2 regions of the Lactobacillus sp. ESL0703 genome follow, and region 1 is predicted to be linked to the other one. Evidence: riboswitches for the same ligand, from Rfam matches in the RefSeq annotation. Region 1 holds a riboswitch; the other holds the start of a gene.
What was found. Region 1 has a riboswitch for FMN ahead of PT278_RS01525 (ECF transporter S component). Riboswitches for the same ligand answer to the same signal wherever they lie in the genome.

Region 1 (3,603 bases):
ACTTCACGATGTGAATCCTTATAGTCACGACTGGCAATGTCTTGTTCGATTTCAGCAACCGTCTTGTCAGACTTAATGCCCCGTTCCTGCAAGTCAAGCATCCGCCTTTTGGCTCTAGAAGCTGGAGTTGCCACTAAAAAGATTTTAACTTCAGCATTAGGCAGAACCGTTGTTCCAATATCCCGGCCATCCATAATCACATTAACCTTGCCGGCCATTTGCCGCTGCAGACTGACCATTTTAGCCCTCACGCCAGCTAAAGCAGATACCTGCGACACATTAGCCGAAATTTCGGGGGTGCGAATTTCTTGAGAAATATCTTGGCTGCCGACAAATACTTTTTGTTCACCGTTAACAACCTTGAGTTCGATGCCAACCTGGTCAATTGCCGTTAAAATTCCAGCTTCATCCCCATAATCAAGATGCTGCTCTCTGGCAATTACCGTACATGCGCGATACATCGCTCCAGTGTCAATATAAATAAAATCTAATTTTTGCGCAATAATTTTTGCGACTGTACTTTTGCCAGCTGAAGCTGGTCCATCAATTGCTACTTGCATTCAATCAAAAAGGGACGTCTTAGTCCCTCTCCTTTCTCAATAATTATTTTAATTTAAGTGTTTGACCAGCATTCACATGTCCATCAGCATCAAGATCATTGAGCTGAGTTAATGTTTGCGGCGAAACATTATTCTTTTTAGCAATGCTATTTAAAGTATCACCATCTTGAACGACATATTGGTCAGCCTGGTCAGTCTTTTGGTTAGTCTGGGTCTTCTTTGTCTTGGTCTTAGCTGCTGATTTAGCTGGACTTGTAGATTTCTTCTTAGTAGTCAACTTATTTTTATGCTTGGACTTCTTAACCTTAATCTTAGTCTTTCTTTTCTTTGCATGCTTAGCGGGCTTTTTAGTCGTTTTTTGTAGTTCGACAGCCTGTTCCGTGGTCTGACCACTTGAAGCCAAGTGATGAACAACAGGAACAAGAGCAACAATCACAATGGCAAGAATTGCCATTGTTGCCAGCCAGCCCTTAGAATGCGACCTATAAGTTACAGTCCTCGGTTCATCTGGACGTGCATAATGTTTATATGGTTTTTCCTGTTTCTGATTCATCAAAATACCTCGATTCACCTAACTTGTTTAATTTTAGCATATTTATCAATCTTTTTGGATAAAAAAATCGGCCATTTACATGACCGACCTTTTAAATTATCTCTTTAAATTAAAATTCTTTTGAACAAAAGGTTTTAAATTACGTAAAACTGCTTCAAATAGTAGGTAAACAACAATGCTGTTGATTAATCCCTTTAAGAGATTAAACGGAACAATTATGCCAAAAATATATGTCCCCATTGATGGAATATGCAGTAATTGTCCCAAATAGACCTTTTCGGTGAAGCCCAATAAACCGGAATAACCATGAATTGCTGGCAAGTTAGGTACCGTAGTTACGGCATACATTGGCGTCAAAATCAACGCATTGAGGGTTGCCAAAACTACTGCCATCGCAATTGTCCCGCAAATCAAACCAATAATCGGCTTCACGTGCCGCTTCATGCCACTGGTTTCATCACGCTTTACGTGTCTAGTAACAAAATAGAATGGTAAGGCGTAACAAACTGATGCAATTAGAGCTGCTAATTGGCCAACAATACTTGCCAAATTAAAACCACTATAAATTAAACTTAACAACATTCTGATAATCGCAATGAAAATCCCCGGCCAAATGCCAAACAGAAACATTCCAATTGTAACGATGACGTCAGAAAAATCAAACTTTAAGAAATTCGCATTTGGTAAAATAGGAATCCCTGTAAATTTAATAATGACAAACCCTACTGCACCAAACATCGCACAAGCGATTAATAATGCCAAATTACTCGTACTCTTACTCTTCAAAAAACTTACCTCCAAACAAGAATAGGTCTGTTGCTCCCCAGCAACAGACCTATTAAAAGTAAGCGTTTTTAATTTACTTTTCTTTTAGTTTAGTCTGTCTTCTTTCATCTAGACTCTAACTATCGGTATCTCAAAAGATTCCACCACTTACGTGGGTCGTGGACTTGCACCACCGGTCGGGATTTTCACCCTGCCATGAAGACAACAAACTCTGTATTTAATTCTATCAATATATTAGTCCACGTGCTTTAATCTGTCAACTTCTTCGTGAGTCAATTCGCGATATTTGCCAGATACAAGCCCATCAAGTGTTAAGAACGAATATTTTTCTCGGGCTAACTTTTCAACTTGATGATTAACTGCCTTAAACATGTTTTTAACTTGGTGGTAGTGACCCTCATGAATCGTTAATTGGACAATTTGGCGGTTACGCTTCTTATCTGTGCGAATAACTTTCACCTTAGCTGGGGCACTCTTATGGTGGTCAAATTCGACCCCGCGTGCCAACTTTTTGCTTTCTTCGGGTAATAATTGGCCTTCAATACGGGCAACATAAACCTTGGCTACCTTATTGCGCGGATGCATCAATAAATTAGCCAGTTCGCCATCGTTAGTCATTAATAATAAACCCGACGTATCATAATCTAGTCGACCTACTGGGTATAAACGGTATGGTAAATCACTAAAATAATCAACTACCGTTTTTCGCCCTTTATCATCACTGGCTGTCGAAATAACCCCGCGCGGTTTATAAAATAAATAAGTATGCAGGCTTTCGCGCTCAATTGGTTCACCATCAACCGTAATATTACTAAAAGTTTCTACTTTAGTTCCAAGCTTAGTGACAATTTCACCATCTACAGTGACGCGACCCTCCGTAATCATTTTTTCAGCCTTACGTCTTGAGGCAATTCCTGCCTCAGCAATTACTTTTTGTAAACGTTGTAACGTCATTATTTTTCTCCCTTTTGCATGCTGGCCAAGTTCTTGTCAGCCTGACCCTTAGCCGCAAATAAATCTATTTCGCCATCCGCATTAATACTATCATCTTCAAAGTTTTCAATTAATGGCAAATCTGCTAAACTTTGGTAACCAAAATACTGCAAAAAGTAGTCACTAGTAACATACAAGTTAGGATGCCCCGGTGCTTCTTTTTTCCCGTTAACCTTAACCAGTCCGCGCCAAATTAAAGTCTGCAATGCACCAGATGAATTAACCCCGCGAATATCATCAATTTCAACCCGAGTGATTGGCTGGCGATAAGCAACAATCGCCAAAATCTCCAAAGCCGATTGACTTAATGTCTTAGTTAAATCTTTTTGAAAATAACCTTCTACCGTCTTGGCAACCTCAGGACGGGTTGTTAACTTGTAATTTTGGTTGATATGTAATAATTGCAGCCCCGAATCGGAATTCTCCTGCAGCTTATCAGCCAAATCTTTAGTTAATTCGCGTAAAGCTGACTGACCTACCGCTAATAATTCACATAAATTATCATCAGCAATCCCGTTATCGCCTGCCACATACAGCAAGGCTTCTAATTGCGCAATCTTACTTGGCATCGACATCAATTCCCTCTAATTCTAAATCGCCATATGCTCGCGCCTGACTGACCTTGATTTTTTGTTTTTTGCATAATTCCAATAGTGCCAAGAATAGACCAATTATATCTGACAAATTACGCATTTGGTCACTGCACGCAAA
Region 2 (3,603 bases), on a different contig from region 1:
TTTCTGTAATATCTAAGCGCGTAATTTTGCCTGTACCCTGAATTATTCCTGTAAACATTTATTTTCTCCTTGCGCAAATGCGCACATCTTGACCTAATTGGTGGACATCAAGAAGTTGATACTGCAGTTTTTTAGTTAAAGCGGGTCCCACTGCTGCTGGTAAGCCGGCACCACCCAAAACTTGCGGCGCAATATAAGCAATAATTTCATCTGCTAAATCAGCGGCAATAAATTCTGCTTGAATTTGACTGCCGCCCTCAACTAGCAGTGACTGAATTTCACGTTGTGCTAGTAAGTCCACAATTTTTTCTGATGTCCACTTTTCAGCTGTCAGACATTCAATATTTTCGCCTAATTTTTTAGTTAACGGCTGCTCACTCAAGAGCCAAATCTGTCCCGGCAATTGAAATAATTGCTTAGTAAAATCAAGTTGATTGGCATCCCGCGTGACGACAATCCTGATTGGCGGAATTGGCAAATTTTTAATCCTAACTGTTAACTGTGGATCATCAATGCGTAAGGTGTTTGCGCCAATTAAAATTGCCTGCCGATTGCAGCGCAACTTCTGCACATCAATCTGTGCCTTATCACCTGTCAAAAATGTGCGCTTTTGCCCAGCTTCATTAATCTTGCCATCAAGTGACATTGCATACTTGAGGGTCACAAACGGTCGCTTTTTTTGATAGAAAAAGTTATAACGGTCATAAAGCTGCTCCACGCCACCGATTACTTCAGTTTCAAGGCCACGCTCTTCTAAATATCGCATTCCCTTGCCGCCAACAACTTGATGCGGATCCACTTGACCAACAACCACGCGCTTAATACCTGCATTGACGACCTTTTGACAGCACGGCGGCTGCTTGCCGTAATGACTGCATGGCTCTAGCGTTACATACAAGGTCGCACCCTTTGCCAATTTCGGATCAGCTAAATGTGACAAGGTGTTAATCTCTGCGTGCTCTTTACCATATTGGTGGTGATAGCCCGTTGCTAAGACTTGGCCATCTTTAACCAGAACCGCGCCAACAAGCGGATTAGTCCACGTCATTCCTTGCGCTTTTAATGCTTCATCGACCGCCATTTGCATATAATCTGTATCCTGCACTACTTTCACTTCCTAAATATCAAAAAAAGACCCCTTTGATTATTTCAACGAGGTCCATTTATTATTAACCAAATATGATTTCTGCAGTCAAAAACGACGCGAGTCAAATATTAGCTTAATTTGTTCTTCTCCCATCCAGACTTTAACTGTCGGTGCTAGACTCACACTAGCTCCACCGCGATGTACGCGGGTCACGGACTTCAGCCATAAGGCTGTCACCGTCGGTCAGGAATTACACCCTGCCCCGAAGAAACCGTATTCAATTACTTTAAGAATAAGCGATAGCTTACCAAATGTCAATAGTAAAAGTTATAGAAAAATACACTTTATTAATTAAAGACTAACTAAGTCCCTTGGCTCTAGCATTCTAACTTAATAATATTTTCCAATCAGTTAAGCTTACAGGCAGATTATTATTCTTACTAAAATACTTTTTAAATGCCTTAGTAAACACTAAGTGTTGATCGCGATGTTGATAAATATCTTTGAGCGTCAAGCAAGCAGTTACTGCTAAGTTAACGACTAAAATGATTAACAAGCCAATTAATATATATAAAAGATAAAGCATCATGCGACCCTCCAGTAATTATTTTTAAACATTGTATTACTTTAATAATACACTAAACGGTAATCGTAAAATTGTCAATCCTTTTTATAGAATCGCTTACCTAAAAAAGAAGAATCTGACATCTCAGACTCTTCTTTTAAACTTTAATATAAATATTTTTTAGTAGCTTCTTTGGGATCCATACCCGCACGGATCTTCAGCGACAATTCAATCGCCACATCAGCAATAATCGACTGTGGATCAATCACATTGTACGGGTGATCCGGCGCTTTTTCCTGAGCTAGCGACAATTCCGTACAGCCAAGTAAAATCACATTGCAGCCATATTTATCGTGCATTAATTGTAAAATATGATGGTATAGCTCACGATTGACTACACCCTTTTCCTTGATATTAGAATATATCAGTTCAGTGACCAGCGGCTGAATTTCTGAACCACCAAGCTCAACTTCACGCCCAACTGCCTGAATCTCATCAGCGTACAAGTGGTCATAAATCGAACCTTCGGTGGCAATCACCCCTATTTTGGCTTCATCCGGATATTGCTCGATAAACTGATGCACGGCAATGCGCATCATGTGCAAAAAGGGTATGTCCGTCAGCTTCGCAAGGTCATCATAAAAATAATGCGCGGTATTACATGGCATAACGAAAAAATCCGGTCCTAATTTTGCTTGTCCCAAAACATCAGCACGCAAATCAACCAAGCAATTAGGCTTGGTATGATCCTCAATATACGCTGTTCGGTCCGGAATTTGCGCATCATTAACCAAAATATAATTTAAATAATCCTGGTCCTTAGTAATTTTTACCCGATGATTTAACAAGCGAACGAAACTTTCAGTAGCCATCGTCCCCATGCCGCCAATAATACTAAAAAAATGCTTCATTTTTCTGCTCTTTTACTTATTAAAGTGCTCTTTTTGACCTTCCAAGTTGTCAATGACCTGTTGGGCAACAACAATATCTGATGGATATGGGGTATCAATGCCGCGGACCTTTTGGAAGCCATCAGCACCCTTACCGCAAATTAGCACAACATCGCCAGAATGAGCCATACTGATCGCATCATGAATCGCCTTATTGCGGTCAAGTTCAATTGTCACATCAACCTTATCGTGATCGATTCCGGCATTAATCTCTTCCGCAATCTCTTTCGGATCTTCAAAGCCCGGATCATCTGATGTCAAAAAGGCCTTGTCAGCATATGCATTCAAACTTTGACTAAAGCCCGGTCTGCGTGAAACGCCCTTATCACCGGGAGCTCCGACAACGACAATAATTTTTGGATTATTAAACTCGCGCTGCATAAAGCCCATTAGTGCCATCATTGATGCCTTATTATGGGCATAATCAACAACCACAATTCCGTGATCCTTGGTCACTTCTGTTTGCATTCTACCCGGAACCGTAACGTCGCTAATTCCTTTAGCGGCGGTATCATGGTCTAAGCCCGCTAGGCCAGCACCAATAATTGCAGCTGTGCCGTTTGACTCGTTAAAGTCACCCAGCATCTTCAATTGATAATCTCCGGCAATTTTTAACTCTTTAGCCTTATCAGTAGCACACAAAACTTGGAAGCGCGTTTCCGCCATATCGCTTTCTTTTGAAGCAAAGCGGAAGTCGATTGGTGCTTTTAGATTTGGATTAGTAAATTTTTCATCCGCGAATAGATAAATACTATCAGGATCCGTTGTCGTTGTTGCCGCAGCGTAAATTTCGTCAAAATGGTCACTTTGCGCATTAATAATACACTTACGAGCATTAACCATTAGCTGCAACTTGCAGTGCAGGTAATCCGCAAAGTTCGGGTGCTCGTTTGGTCCAATATGATCCGGCGAAATATTTAGGAAAAAGCCTAAATCATAAGTTAAACCAAAGACCCGGTTCTTTTTATAAGCTTGACTGGAAACTTCCATTACCAAGTGCG

Region 2: linked by a shared signal. The riboswitch ahead of ribD (bifunctional diaminohydroxyphosphoribosylaminopyrimidine deaminase/5-amino-6-(5-phosphoribosylamino)uracil reductase RibD) and the one ahead of PT278_RS01525 (ECF transporter S component) in region 1 are both predicted to bind FMN.

What each region holds. Positions count from the first base shown of each region.
Region 1 is NZ_JAQTIB010000001.1:354,980-358,582, forward strand. It holds gene cmk ((d)CMP kinase) at 1-560, opposite strand, end outside; gene PT278_RS01520 (LysM domain-containing protein) at 604-1,113, opposite strand; gene PT278_RS01525 (ECF transporter S component) at 1,210-1,899, opposite strand; FMN riboswitch at 1,992-2,106, opposite strand; gene PT278_RS01530 (pseudouridine synthase) at 2,134-2,853, opposite strand; gene scpB (SMC-Scp complex subunit ScpB) at 2,853-3,461, opposite strand; gene PT278_RS01540 (segregation/condensation protein A) at 3,451-3,603, opposite strand, start outside.
Region 2 is NZ_JAQTIB010000003.1:53,835-57,437, forward strand. It holds gene ribE (riboflavin synthase) at 1-58, opposite strand, end outside; gene ribD (bifunctional diaminohydroxyphosphoribosylaminopyrimidine deaminase/5-amino-6-(5-phosphoribosylamino)uracil reductase RibD) at 59-1,105, opposite strand; FMN riboswitch at 1,225-1,361, opposite strand; gene PT278_RS05255 (hypothetical protein) at 1,473-1,673, opposite strand; gene PT278_RS05260 (amino acid racemase) at 1,817-2,563, opposite strand; gene PT278_RS05265 (UDP-N-acetylmuramoyl-L-alanyl-D-glutamate--2,6-diaminopimelate ligase) at 2,576-3,603, opposite strand, start outside.